Regions from separate parts of the Aminobacter sp. MDW-2 genome, predicted to be linked through region 1. Evidence: riboswitches for the same ligand, from Rfam matches in the RefSeq annotation. Region 1 holds a riboswitch; each other region holds the start of a gene.
The links. Region 1 has a riboswitch for cobalamin ahead of H5P29_RS15285 (DUF1636 family protein). Riboswitches for the same ligand answer to the same signal wherever they lie in the genome.

Region 1 (4,688 bases):
CGTCAGCTCGCCATAGGCGACGACGCTTTCTTCGATGTCCGCATCGAGCTTTTCCGCAATGTACGCGGCAAGGTCGTTCAGGGCTTCACTCATCTGGGATCACCGCTCGATCGTGCCGGTGCGGCGGATCTTCTTCTGGAGAAGAAGGATGCCGTAGAGAAGTGCTTCGGCGGTCGGAGGACAGCCGGGCACATAGATGTCGACGGGCACGACGCGATCGCAGCCGCGCACCACCGAATAGGAATAGTGATAGTAGCCGCCGCCATTGGCGCACGAGCCCATCGAGATGACGTAGCGCGGTTCCGGCATCTGGTCGTAGACCTTGCGCAGCGCCGGCGCCATCTTGTTGGTCAGCGTGCCGGCGACGATCATCACGTCCGACTGGCGCGGTGAGGCGCGCGGCGCGATGCCGAAGCGCTCGGCGTCATAACGCGGCATCGAGATGTGCATCATCTCGACGGCGCAGCAGGCCAGACCAAAGGTCATCCACATCAGCGAACCGGTACGCGCCCAGGTAATCAGCGCTTCGGACGAGGTGACGAGGAAACCCTTGTCGGACAATTCGTTGTTCAGCTCGCCGAAGAATGCGTCGTCTGAACCGATGGGCTTGCCGGTGTTCGGATCGATGATGCCTTTCGGCTTCGGCGCGATCAGGGTGCCGGAGGCGTCGTTCAATCCCATTCCAGCGCTCCCTTTTTCCACTCATAGACAAAGCCGATGGTCAGCACGGCAAGGAAGATCATCATCGACCAGAAGCCGAGCATGCCGATCTCGCCGAAGGACACCGCCCACGGGAACAGGAACGCCACTTCGAGATCGAAGATGATGAACAGGATGGAGACCAGATAGAAGCGGATGTCGAACTTCATGCGGGCGTCGTCAAACGAGTTGAAGCCGCACTCATAGGCTGAAAGCTTTTCCGGATCCGGACTGCGGTAGGCCACAAGGAAAGGCGCCACGATAAGCGCAATGCCGACAATAAGCGCCACACCGATAAAAATGACGATGGGCAGATACGAACTCAGGAGAGCGTTCATGCTGCGAATTCCGTTGGTGGCCTATCCACCCAGATTTACAGCACGGGGTCCGTTTCCGGAAGCGCGACAGATTCTCGCCGAGCCGGACGAAACGGTCGTGCTGCAATGCGGCGACGGTTAGCGCAGCCGGTCGGTCGAAGCAAGTCCAACCTTGGCCAAAACGTGGCAAAGCACGCTGCTGGCCCAAAATCCTGCGCGTGTGGCTCCCCTTTGATTTCCTTCGTTTTTTACTCAAGTTTACGCTCCTGACAAGACCGGAACCCCAGTTCTGCTAGCATTTGCAGCAAAGGTCGATTCTCGTGCCCTTGCGTCACTCCTCAAGAGACTGCGATAGCTTGCCGCAATGAAGGAAAAACTCTCACTCGCCACGGCCCGCCGCATCGCATTGGCGGCCCAGGGATTTGCCGACCCGCGCCCCACCGGCGCGATCACGCGGCGTCACCTGCAGCGCGTGCTCGACCGCACCGGCCTGCTGCAGATCGACTCGGTCAGCGCCGTCGTGCGCGCCCACTACATGCCGCTCTATTCGCGACTAGGCTCCTACCCCATGGCCCTGCTCGACGACGCCATGGCTCCGAAGAAGCGCATGCTGTTCGAATACTGGGCGCATGAAGCGTCGCTGCTGCCGCTGGAGACCTTTCCGTTGTTGCGCTGGCGCATGGCGCGGGCCGAGGACGGGATGTATGGCGGGCTTGCCAAGTTCGGCCGTGCCAACAGGCCCTATATAGAAGAGATCTTTCGCCAGGTGGTCGACCGCGGTCCGATCGCCGCTTCCGACATCGAGGGCGCCAAGGGTTCCGGCGGCTGGTGGGGCTGGAGCCAGGAAAAGCATGCCTTCGAATGGCTGTTCTGGGCCGGTCGCATCACCACCCATTCGCGGCGTGGCTTCGAACGCCTCTACGATCTGCCTGAGCGCGTGCTCCCGGCCGGCATATACGACCGTCCAGTTCCCCAGGCCGAGGATGCGCATCGCGATCTCTTGCGAATCTCCGCCCGCGCCCATGGCATCGCCACCGGCATCTGCCTGCGCGACTATTTCCGCCTGTCGCCAGCCGACATGAAAGGCCGGCTCGAAGAGCTGGTCGAGACCGGCGAACTGATTCCCGTCCGCGTCGAAGGCTGGGACCGGCAGGCCTATCTCCACGCCGATGCGCGCATTCCGCGCAAGATCCAGGCACGCGCCCTGCTTGCGCCCTTCGATCCGCTCGTCTTCGAGCGCACCCGTGCCGAGCAACTGTTCGACTTCCGCTACCGCATCGAAATCTACACCCCGGCTGAGAAGCGCCAGTACGGCTACTACGTCCTGCCCTTCCTTCTGGGCGAGCGCATCGTCGCCCGCATCGACCTGAAGGCCGACCGACCGGCGGGTATCCTGCGCGTCCACGCCGCCTATGCAGAGCCCTGTGCGCCACCGGAAAGCGCAGCCGAACTTTACGAAGAACTCCAGCAGATGCGCGACTGGCTCGGCCTCGAAAGCATCGAGGTGACGCCCGCGGGCGATCTCGGACCCGGCCTGAGCGACATTGCGGGTCGCTCCGCCTCGTTGACTCCACCCCTCGCGAAAGCCTAAATCGCCCACAGACGGTCCTTCGCCCGCAACGGCGAAGGCTAAGAGGGAATGCGGTGCGCGCCGGTGGCGTCAAATCCGCGGCTGTCCCCGCAACTGTGAGCGAAGAGCCAAGCTCGAAGACCACTGGGATTTTCCCGGGAAGGCGAGCGAAGGCGAAGATCCGCAAGCCAGGAGACCTGCCGTCGCAGACATTGATCCGATCGCCTGGCGGGTGCCCCGGGCAAGGAGCCTGGATTTGGACTTCGACGACAACCTTCCGGTCGCATCAGCCGACGCATCCTGCGATGCAGTCGACGCGCGCCCATGCGACGTGACCATCCTCGTCTGCTCATCCTGCCGCGACGAAACCGGCTCCGACGCCCATCCACGCGCCGGCGCCCAGCTTGCCGAGCACGCCCGCCTCGCCGCCAATGGCGAGATCGCCGTGCGCAGCGTCGAGTGCCTGGGCAACTGCAAGCGCCGCCTTAGCGCCGCCCTGATCCGCGACGGCGCGTGGAGCTACGTCTTCGGCGATCTCAACACCATGTCGGGCGACGATCTCGTCGCCGGCGCAAGACTCTTCGCCACCTCGACCGACGGCCTGATCCCCTGGCGCGGCCGTCCCGATAGCCTCAAGCGCGGCCTCGTCGCGCGCATCCCACCACTTGCTCTCATCAAGGAAGACACATGACCGCCTCCCTCGAACGCGTTCCCTGCACCGTCGTCACCGGCTTTCTCGGCGCCGGCAAGACCACGCTGCTGCGCAACATCCTCGAGAACTCCAAGGGCAAGCGCCTCGCCATCATCGTCAACGAGTTCGGCGATGTCGGCATCGACGGCGAGATTCTCAAGGGCTGCGGCGTCGATGCCTGCCCGGAGGAAAACATCGTCCAACTGGCCAATGGCTGCATCTGCTGCACCGTCGCCGACGACTTTGTCCCTGCCCTCGACCAAATTCTGTCGCTTACACCGAGGGTTGACCACATCCTGATCGAGACCTCGGGCCTGGCGCTGCCCAAGCCGCTGGTCCAGGCCTTCCAGTGGCCAACGGTCAAGAGCCGCGTGACGGTCGACGGCGTCATCGCCGTGGTCGACGGCCCTGCGCTGGCCGCAGGTAAAGTTGCCTCCGACATGGAAGCGCTCGCCGCCCAGCGCAGTGCGGACGATTCGCTCGACCACGACGACCCGGTCGAGGAAGTGTTCGAGGATCAGGTCGCCTGCGCCGATCTCATCGTCCTGTCCAAGAGCGACCTGCTCGACGAAGCCGGCCACGCCCGCGCCACCGCCATCGTGCGCGAGCACCTGGCACGCGCCGTCAAGATCGTACCCTCGGCGCATGGCAAGGTCGATCCGTCGGTTCTGCTCGGCCTCGGCCTCGCCGTCGAGGACGACATCGAAAACCGCAAGACCCATCACGACGGGGCGTTCGACCACGAGCATGACGACTTCGATACCTTCGTCATCGAGATCCCGTCGATCGCCAACCCCGACGAACTGGCGAAACGCGTCGCCACCGCCGCCGAAGAAGAGAACGTGTTGCGTGTAAAGGGCTTCGTCGACGTCGGCGGCAAGCCGATGCGGCTGCTCGTGCAGGCCGTCGGACCGCGCGTCAACCACTATTATGACCGTGCCTGGACCGCAGAGGACGACCGCCGCTCGCGCCTGGTCGTGATCGGCCTCAAGGGTCTCGACCGCCCGGCCATCGAGCGTATCCTGGTCGGCTGAACCGGACAGCCGGGATGCACATCCTCACCACCACCTCCGCCTCGCTCGATGACCTGATCGAGCCTGTCGACCTCAGGCAGAAGCCTGCGGATGTGGTGGCGCTGTCCTTCACCGACAGCGATCTAGCCGGCCTCGCCGGCGCCTGGAAGGCGGATGCGGACAACTTGCCATCGATGCGGCTCGCAAGCCTGCGCGACCTCCGCCATCCGATGTCGGTCGATCTCTGGATCGACAGCGTCGCCAGCCACGCCAAGGTCATCCTTGTCCGCATTCTCGGCGGCCACGACTGGTGGCGCTACGGCTGCGACCAGCTTGCCGCGATGGCGCGCGAAAAAGGCATCGCGCTGGCGCTCTTGCCGGGCGAAAGCCACGACGAG
Region 2 (4,688 bases), 2.9 Mb from region 1:
GATGTCGCCGAGACCTTCATCTGCGCCTATCCCAATGCCGGCCTGCCCAACGCCTTCGGCCAGTATGACGAGAGCCCCGAATTCATGGCCTCCCAGGTCGAGGAATTCGCGCGCGAGGGTTTCATCAACATTGTCGGCGGCTGCTGCGGCTCGACGCCTGAGCACATCCGCGCCATCGCGCAGGCTGTCGCCAAATATCCACCGCGCCAGGTGCCGGAGCTCAAGCCGCAGATGCGCCTGTCGGGCCTCGAGCCGTTCACGCTCACCGACGAGATCCCCTTCGTCAATGTCGGCGAGCGCACCAACGTCACCGGCTCGGCCAAGTTCCGCAAGCTGATCACATCAGGCGACTATGCCGCCGCCCTCGACGTCGCCCGCGACCAGGTCGTCAATGGCGCGCAGATCATCGACATCAACATGGACGAGGGCCTGATCGACTCGAAGAAGGCGATGGTCGAGTACCTCAATCTGATCGCCGCCGAACCCGACATCGCGCGCGTGCCCGTCATGATCGACAGCTCCAAATGGGAGGTGATCGAGGCCGGGCTGAAATGCGTCCAGGGCAAGCCGATCGTCAATTCGATCTCAATGAAGGAAGGCGAGGAAGCCTTCCTGCATCATGCCCGGCTGTGCCGGGCCTATGGCGCTGCCGTCGTCGTCATGGCATTCGACGAGCAGGGTCAGGCCGACACCAAGGCGCGCAAGGTCGAGATCTGCACCCGCGCCTACAAGCTCTTGACCGAGCAAGCCGGCTTCGCGCCCGAGGACATCATCTTCGATCCCAACATCTTCGCTGTCGCCACCGGCATCGAGGAGCACGACAATTACGGTGTCGACTTCATCGAGGCGACGCGGGAAATCACCCAGACCCTGCCGCATGTCCATGTCTCGGGCGGCGTGTCGAACCTGTCGTTCTCGTTCCGCGGCAACGAGCCGGTGCGAGAGGCGATGCACGCCGTGTTCCTGTATCACTGCATCCAGGCCGGCATGGACATGGGCATCGTCAATGCCGGCCAGCTCGCCGTCTATGAATCGATCGACCCGGAGCTGCGCGAGGCCTGTGAGGACGTCGTGCTCAACCGCCTGCCCAAGGCCGGCGGCACCGCCACCGAAAGGCTGCTGGACATTGCCGAGCGCTTCAAGGGCGCGGCCGGCAAGGAAGCCAAGGAGCGCGATCTCGCCTGGCGCGACTGGCCGGTCGAGAGCCGTATCAGCCACGCGCTGGTCAATGGCATCACCGAATTCATCGACGCCGACACCGACGAGGCGCGGCTGCAGGCAGAGCGTCCGTTGCATGTCATCGAAGGCCCGCTGATGGCCGGCATGAATGTCGTCGGCGATCTGTTCGGTGCCGGCAAGATGTTCCTGCCGCAGGTTGTCAAGTCGGCCCGTGTCATGAAGCAGGCGGTGGCCGGCTTGCTGCCACATATGGAGGCGGAGAAGGCGGCCAACGCCGCCAATGGGATCGACAATGGCGAACGCCAGACTGCCGGCAAGATTCTGATGGCGACCGTCAAGGGCGACGTGCACGACATCGGCAAGAACATCGTCGGCGTCGTGCTCGCCTGCAACAACTACGAGATCATCGACCTCGGCGTCATGGTTCCGGCAACCAAGATCCTCCAGGTTGCCAAGGACGAGAAGGTCGACATCATTGGCCTGTCCGGCCTGATCACGCCCTCGCTCGACGAAATGGCGCATGTCGCCGCCGAAATGGAGCGCGAGGGGTTCGACATTCCGCTGCTGATCGGCGGCGCCACCACGAGTCGTGTCCACACCGCGGTGAAGATCCATCCGCGCTACAGCGCCGGCCAGACAGTCTACGTCACCGATGCCAGCCGCGCTGTTGGCGTGGTGTCCAACCTGCTGTCCCCTGAGGCCAAGGGCGGCTACGTTGAACAGGTGCAAGCCGAATATCAGAAGGTCGCCGACGCCCATCACCGCGCCGAAGCTGACAAGCAGCGATTGCCGTTGGCCAAGGCGCGTGCCAATGCGCACAAGGTCGACTGGTCATCTTATGCGCCGCCGAAGCCAACCTTCCTCGGCACCAGGGTGTTCGAAGCCTGGGACCTGGCCGAACTGGCCCGCTACATCGACTGGACGCCGTTCTTCCAGACCTGGGAACTCAAGGGCCGTTACCCCAAGATCCTCGAGGACGAGAAGCAGGGCGCCGCGGCGCGCCAGCTGTTCGACGACGCGCAGGCGATGCTGCGCAAGATCATCGACGAGAAGTGGTTCGCGCCCAAGGCCGTCATCGGCTTCTGGCCGGCCAATTCGGTCGGCGACGACGTCAGGCTGTTCACCGACGAGGCACGCAGCGAGGAGCTTGCCACCTTCTTCACCCTGCGCCAGCAGCTGACCAAGCGCGACGGCAAGGCCAATGTCGCACTGGCCGACTTCATCGCTCCCGCCGACGGCGGCAAGCCGGATTATCTCGGCGGCTTCGTGGTCACTGCAGGCATCGAGGAAGTGGCGATCGCCGAGCGCTTCGAACGCGCCAATGACGACTACTCCTCGATCATGGTCAAGGCGCTGGCCGACCGTTTCGCAGAGGCCTTCGCTGAACGCATGCACGAGAAGGTGCGCAAGGAGTTCTGGGGCTACGCACCTGATGAAAACCTCGCGCCCGACGACCTGATCGGCGAGCCCTATCGCGGCATCCGTCCGGCGCCGGGCTATCCTGCCCAGCCCGACCACACCGAAAAGGTGACCTTGTTCCGCCTGCTCGATGCCGAGAAAACCGCCGGCGTCAGCCTCACCGAAAGCATGGCGATGTGGCCGGGCTCGTCGGTCTCCGGCATCTATCTCGCCCACCCCGAGAGTTATTATTTCGGCGTCGCCAAGGTCGAGCGCGACCAGGTCGAGGATTATGCGCGGCGCAAGGGCATGACCATCGCCGAGGTCGAGCGCTGGCTCGGGCCGATCCTCAACTATGTGCCGGCATCGTTCGCCGAAGCGGCCGAATAGCAACACGATGACATCACATGGGCTCTGTCGCCTTTGCGCTGAGCCCGTGTCGTTTTCATGCTCGTGCCCGGCCACCAATCCGTGGTCTGATCCGGTCATGTTCAAGGTGCTGCTTCGAGTGTGAGACGAAGCGGAGAATTGGGAAGCCGGTGAGAAGCCGGCGCTGCCCCCGCAACGGTGGCGGAGTTATTGTTTCGACGGGAGACCACTGGGCCAGCCGGCCTGGGAAGGTGTCGAGACAGTCCGAAAGGACAGCTCCGAAGCCCGGAAACCAGCCTTGAACCTGACAGAACTCGACTGATCGCGGTGGGCGGTCAAGAGGCGGATCGTTGCTGCACGGACCTCTGCGTCCGCCGGCTGGCGTTCTTCCCAAATCAAGCCACCCGTTCAGTCCTTGGTGCGAGGACAGGACATGGATGCGAAGAACGAAATGCTGAAGCTGCTGCGCGGACGCCGCGACGGGTTCAGCCTGGCACAGCCCTTTTACACCGACCCGGATTTCTACCGGCTCGACCTCGAGCTGATCTGGTACCGCGACTGGCTGTTTGTCGGCCATGACTGCGAACTGGCCAAGCCGGGCAGCTTCTTCACCGTCCAGGTCGGCGACTATCCCGTCGTGCTCGTCCGCGACCAGAAGGGTGAGCTGCGCGCCTTCCACAATTCCTGCCGCCACCGCGGCAGCCGCGTCTGCACCACGGACAAAGGTACGGCGGCCAAGCTCGTCTGTCCTTACCACCAGTGGACCTACGAACTCGACGGACGCCTGCTGTTTGCGCGCCAGATGGCGGAAGGTTTCGACAAGAGCCAGTTCGGCCTGAAGCCGGTCGCCTGCGAATCCGTCGGCGGCTACATCTTCATCTGCCTCGCCGACGAGCCCGCCGACTTCGCGCCGATGCGGGCCATGGTCGAGCCGTACCTGCTGCCGCACCGGCTGCGCGAAGCCAAGGTCGCCTTCGAAAGCACAATCGTCGAGAAGGGAAACTGGAAGCTGGTCTGGGAAAACAACCGCGAGTGTTACCACTGCGCCGGCAATCACCCTGAGCTGTGCAAGACCTTTCCCGAGGCGCCGAACGTTACCGGCGTCAATGGCGCCGAAAGCGATCCCGAAATGCTGGCGCACTGGGCAAAGTGCGAGGCGGTGGGGTTGCCGAGCAAGTTCCGCATCGATGCCGGCGGCCAGTACAGGGCGACACGCGCGCCACTGCTGCGTGACGCGGTGAGCTACACCATGTCGGGCAAGCGCGCAGTGCGGAAAAACCTCTCCGACAGCGTCTCGGCCGACAGGATCGGCACGCTGCTGCTCTATCATTATCCGACAACCTGGAACCATGTGCTCGGCGACCATGCCGTCACCTTCCGCGTGCTGCCGATCAGCGCCACGGAAACGGCCGTCACCACCAAATGGCTGGTTCACAAGGATGCCGTCGAAGGCGTCGACTACGACCTGGCCGAACTGACCCATGTTTGGACCGAGACCAACGACCAGGACCGCCGCATCGTCGAGGAAAATGCCTTCGGCATCAAATCGCCGGCCTACGAGCCCGGGCCTTATTCGGAGGAACACGAGGGCGGCGTCATGCAGTTCATCGAATGGTACGTCGGCTTCATCGAACCGCGGCTGGCCGACGGTGGCAAGCCGGTCCTGCGAAACGTCGCCTGACCGGGAGAAGGGCATGAACGCGATGACCGAGCTTGGCCTTTACCGCAACCTCGACGAAATG
Region 3 (4,688 bases), 2.9 Mb from region 1:
GGCTCGATCGACTGCGCGACACCGCAAATGTTGGAGATGGTCGCAGTCGGCGCGATCGCCATGGTGTTGGAGTTGCGCATACCTGTCTTCCTGACGCGCTTGCGCAAGGCATCCCAGTCGAGCGTCGAGGCGCCGTCCATGTCGACACCGGGGCGCGCCTTGGCCAAGAGGTCGATGGAATCGATCGGCAGGATGCCCTTCGACCACAGCGAACCGTCAAAGCTCGGATAACGCCCGCGTTCGGCGGCAAGGTCGCAGGACGCCGAAATCGCGTTGTAGGAGATCGCCTCCATGCTGGCGTCGGCGAAGGCCACGGCAGCGTCTGACGCATAGGGGATCTTCAGCGCCTGAAGTGCATCCTGGAATCCCATCAGGCCGAGGCCGACAGGACGATGCTGCAGGTTGGAGCGCCTGGCTTCGGGGATGGTGTAGAAATTGATGTCGATGACATTGTCGAGCATGCGCATCGCCGTCTTCACGGTGCGCGCCAGACGGTCGATGTCGAGCCCCTCGGCTGCGATATGATTGGCAAGATTGACCGAACCGAGATTGCAGACGGCGACCTCGTCCTTCGAAGTGTTGAGGGTGATCTCGGTGCAGAGGTTCGACGAATGCACGACGCCGATGTGGCCCTGCGGCGAGCGGATGTTGCACGGGTCCTTGAAGGTGATCCACGGATGCCCGGTTTCGAACAGCATGGTCAGCATCTTGCGCCACAGGTCGAGCGCCCTGACCGTGCGGAACACCTTGATGCCACCAGCCAGAGCCTTGGCCTCGTAGCTTTCGTAGGCCGCCTTGAACGCCGTGCCATAGAGATCGTGCAGGTCGGACGCCTCGTCGGGCGAAAACAGCGTCCACACGCCATCGGCCTCGACGCGCTCCATGAACAGGTCCGGCACCCAGTTGGCGGTGTTCATGTCGTGGGTGCGGCGGCGGTCGTCGCCGGTGTTCTTCCTGAGGTCGAGGAACTCCTCGATATCGACGTGCCAGGTCTCGAGATAGGCGCAGACAGCACCCTTGCGCTTGCCGCCCTGATTGACGGCGATAGCCGTGTCGTTGGCAACCTTGAGGAACGGCACCACACCCTGGCTCTCGCCATTGGTACCCTTGATGTGGGCGCCGAGGCCGCGCACCGGGGTCCAGTCATTGCCTAGCCCGCCGGAATATTTGGCCAACAGCGCATTGTCCTTCACCGCCTTGAAGATGCCGTCGAGATCGTCGGCGACGGTGGTGAGGAAACAGGACGACAATTGCGGGCGCAGCGTGCCGGAGTTGAACAGCGTTGGCGTCGAGGCCATGAAATCGAAGGACGACAAAAGATCATAGAACTCGATGGCGCGGCTCTCGCGGTCGATCTCGCGGCCTGCCAGGCCCATAGCCACGCGCATGAAAAAGGCCTGCGGCAGTTCGAAACGCTTGCCTTTGCTGTGCAGGAAATAGCGGTCATAGAGCGTCTGCAGACCCAGATACTGGAACTGCAGGTCGCGCTCGGGCTTTAGCGCGGCACTGAGCCTGGCAAGGTCGAAACGGCCAAGTTCGGGGTCGATCAATTCGGCCTTGATGCCGGTGGCGATGAAGGCGGGGAAATAGGTGGCATAGCGCTGGGTCATTTCGGCCTGGGTGGCCTGCTCAGACCTGGCCGAGACGAAGCTCAGTGCCTCGCGCCGCAACCGGTCCAGCAACAACCGGGCGCTGACGAAGGCGTAGTTCGGTTCAGTTTCGACAAGCGTACGGGCGGCCAGGATCGGCGCCAGCGAAAGCTCGTCGGCGGTGATGCCGTCATAGAGATTGCGCCTTGTCTCGGCCAGGATCGCATCCGCTGAGACGGCCTCGAGCCCGCTGCAGGCCTCGTCGACAATGCGGGCCAGTCGCGTCTCGTTCAGCGGTGCCAGGCCGCCGTCATCGGCCTTGACCTGGAGCGGCGGTGCGGCGACCTCGACCGACGTGACCTTGGCGGCAGCGCGTTCGCGGGCACGTTCCTCGCGGTAGAGCACATAGGCGCGGGCGACCTTGTGATGCTCGGAGCGCATCAGCGCCAGTTCGACCTGGTCCTGGATTTCCTCGATGTGGAAGGTGCGGCCGCTATCTGCCCGCCTGGTCAGCGCGGCGAACACCTGGCCGGCCAGTTCCTCGACGACGTCGTGGACGCGGCGCGAACCGGCGGCCACCGAACCCTCGGTGGCGAGAAATGCCTTGGTCAGCGCCACAGTGATCTTGATCGCATCGAACGGCGTCACCGCGCCGTTGCGCCGGATGACACGGTAGCCAGGTTCGGACGCGGTCTCGGAACCCTGGCTGAGAGCGGACGGAACGCTGTCGGTTCCGCTGGATTGAAGTGTAGAGGTCGCCGGCATCATCTTCCCCGATGGTTTGGGGGCGAAGGGCCTTGGGCGGACGCATGCCGGATTTCGGCCGGCGCAAGCCAGCAGAACGCAAGCGCACCACCGGACACCCCGCCCGTGGACGTTCAGACTCGATCGCGGCAGGTCTCCTGGCTCGCAGGTCATTGCTGCTGTCTGGCCTTCCCAGCGCCCATTGGCGCCAGTGGCACTACGCGACAGCAACTCACTGCTTACAGTTGCGGGGGCAGCGCCGGCATTGCGAAATCGCGCACCGGCTTCCCTCTTAGCTCCCGAGCTGGAATCAACTCGGAAGACCACGATGTCTACATATAGTATGACTGCCCGGCGTCGTGTCAACAGGTGGAAGAATCATTTCCACCCTCATCGACCGATCAACGCCGGCGGCCGATCAATCCCTGACGTAGTCGCGCCACAGCGCCTGATAGACCGGGCATTCGGCAGTCAGAGCCTCATGGCTGCCCGTGCCGACGATCCTGCTATCGTCGAGCACGACGATCATGTCGGCCGAACGCGCCGAAAAGAGATGATGCGTGACGATGATGACGAGGCGGTCGCGGCCGAAGGCCAGCAGTTCACGTTCGAGCGCCATCGCCGATTCGGCGTCGAGCGCCGAGGTCGGTTCGTCGAAAACGGCGATGTGCGGATCGCGCAGCACGGCGCGCGAAATCGCCAGGCGCTGGCGCTGGCCGCCGGAGAGGTTCTGCCCTGCCTGGACCAGTTCGGTGTCGATGCCTTTGGGCAGGCCGGCGGTGAACTTGTCGGCGGAGGAAAACGCCAGCGCCTTGTCGATCTCGTCGTCGCGAAGCGGGCGCGGCAGCGACGCCTGAAGGTTCTCGCGGATGGTACCCGAAAACAGCGACGTCTCCTGGTCGACAACACCTATGCGGCCGCGCAGCCAGCGCGGATTGTAGGCGCGGACGTCGATGCCGCCGATTGCCACCTTGCCGGCATGATCGCGCTCCAGTCCCAAAAGCACGCGCAGCAGGCTGGACTTGCCGGAGCCATTGCGGCCGACGATCGCCACGACGCCCGTCGCCGGCAGCACCAGGCTGACACCGTTGAGTGCCGCAGCCGTCGCCTCGGGATAGCGGAAGGTCAGATCCTCGACCGTGATCGGGCCGAAATCAGCAGCACGCAGCGCCGGGGCAACGATGGCGCGCTCCGGCTGGCGCTTGAGGAAAGCCGCGAGGGCCGAGACGGTGGCGCTCACCGAATGGAACTGGATCAGGATGCCGGCACTGGTCAGCATCGGCATGGTCGCCCGGGTGACGAGCAGCTGCAGCGCAAGCAGGCCACCGATCGTGAGATCGCCGCGCAGGATGCGCCAGCAGCCGACGAGGACGACGAGCAGCGTCAGGATCTCGCTCAGCAGGCCAAGCGTGAACGAATAGGAGTGCGAGAGGTCGAGTATGTGCCAGCGCGCCTTGATGGCTTCGGCCGACTTCGCGGACCAGCGCCCGATGAAGAAGCGCTCAACCGCATTCGACTTGATGCCGCGGATGTTGCCTACCGTTTCAGCGGTCGCCCCCTGCAGGGCGCCGTTGAGGCGGAACGAGCTGCGGCTCGCCTCGCCCAGCTGGGCATTGGTCTTGCGGGCAAAAACGGCGAAGATCAGGGCAACGACAAAGGCCAGCAGGCAGATGAGATAGTCGTAGTACAGCGCCACGGCGAACGAGACGGCAGCACCCAACATGGTGAGGAAGAAATTCGGCGCAGCGCTCAGCATGAAGGTGGCGACACGCTGGGATTCGTTGAGGAGGTTGATCGTGCTTCCGCCTGCGGATGCCGAACTCTCATAGGGGATGCGCATGAGGCGGAAGTAGATGCGTCTCGACAGCCGGGCGGTGAACCTTGCGTCCACGTCGTTGATCGGCGAGTTGTGCCAGCGTGAGGTCATGTGCCTGATAACCGCCGCCACGATGGCGATGGCGGCGAACTGGGTCGCTGCCCAACCGTCCTTGCCGACCATGACGCTGTCGACGATCTTCTGCGAAAGGATCGGAACCGTCACCGAGAGCACGATTCCGGCTAGCGAAAGTGCAATGGCAAGAAAAAATTCACGGCGGTAGATGCCCATGATCCGCATCAGTATCCGCCAATCGCCGAGCGGTATCTTGCGCAAGGCGTTCAGTTTCTCTCGAAATTTCATTGCCTACCCGACGCCGCTCGAACAACAGGGACGGGTTCGCTAGGTCATTCGCGCTTTCCTGTCAAATAATATGACAATGATAGTCATATTATTGTGAAACGCTTCGGCGAAAAGCGCCCGCCTCGCGGAACGACGCACAAAACAAGTCTTCCAGATCCTCGCCAGCCGTAGCTGGG

Region 2: another riboswitch for cobalamin. It lies ahead of H5P29_RS01250 (aromatic ring-hydroxylating dioxygenase subunit alpha); the one in region 1 lies ahead of H5P29_RS15285 (DUF1636 family protein).
Region 3: another riboswitch for cobalamin. It lies ahead of H5P29_RS01275 (ribonucleoside-diphosphate reductase subunit alpha); the one in region 1 lies ahead of H5P29_RS15285 (DUF1636 family protein).

Annotation. Positions count from the first base shown of each region.
Region 1 covers NZ_CP060197.1:3,124,596-3,129,283, reverse strand. The annotation lists gene H5P29_RS15305 (NADH-quinone oxidoreductase subunit C) at 1-93, opposite strand, end outside; gene H5P29_RS15300 (NADH-quinone oxidoreductase subunit B family protein) at 100-681, opposite strand; gene H5P29_RS15295 (NADH-quinone oxidoreductase subunit A) at 672-1,037, opposite strand; gene H5P29_RS15290 (winged helix-turn-helix domain-containing protein) at 1,381-2,607, shown strand; cobalamin riboswitch at 2,603-2,806, shown strand; gene H5P29_RS15285 (DUF1636 family protein) at 2,843-3,277, shown strand; gene cobW (cobalamin biosynthesis protein CobW) at 3,274-4,311, shown strand; gene cobN (cobaltochelatase subunit CobN) at 4,326-4,688, shown strand, end outside.
Region 2 covers NZ_CP060197.1:242,686-247,373, reverse strand. The annotation lists gene metH (methionine synthase) at 1-2,967, shown strand, start outside; cobalamin riboswitch at 3,055-3,262, shown strand; gene H5P29_RS01250 (aromatic ring-hydroxylating dioxygenase subunit alpha) at 3,380-4,627, shown strand; gene H5P29_RS01245 (hybrid-cluster NAD(P)-dependent oxidoreductase) at 4,650-4,688, shown strand, end outside.
Region 3 covers NZ_CP060197.1:250,997-255,684, forward strand. The annotation lists gene H5P29_RS01275 (ribonucleoside-diphosphate reductase subunit alpha) at 1-2,354, opposite strand, end outside; cobalamin riboswitch at 2,464-2,676, opposite strand; gene H5P29_RS01280 (peptidase domain-containing ABC transporter) at 2,752-4,512, opposite strand.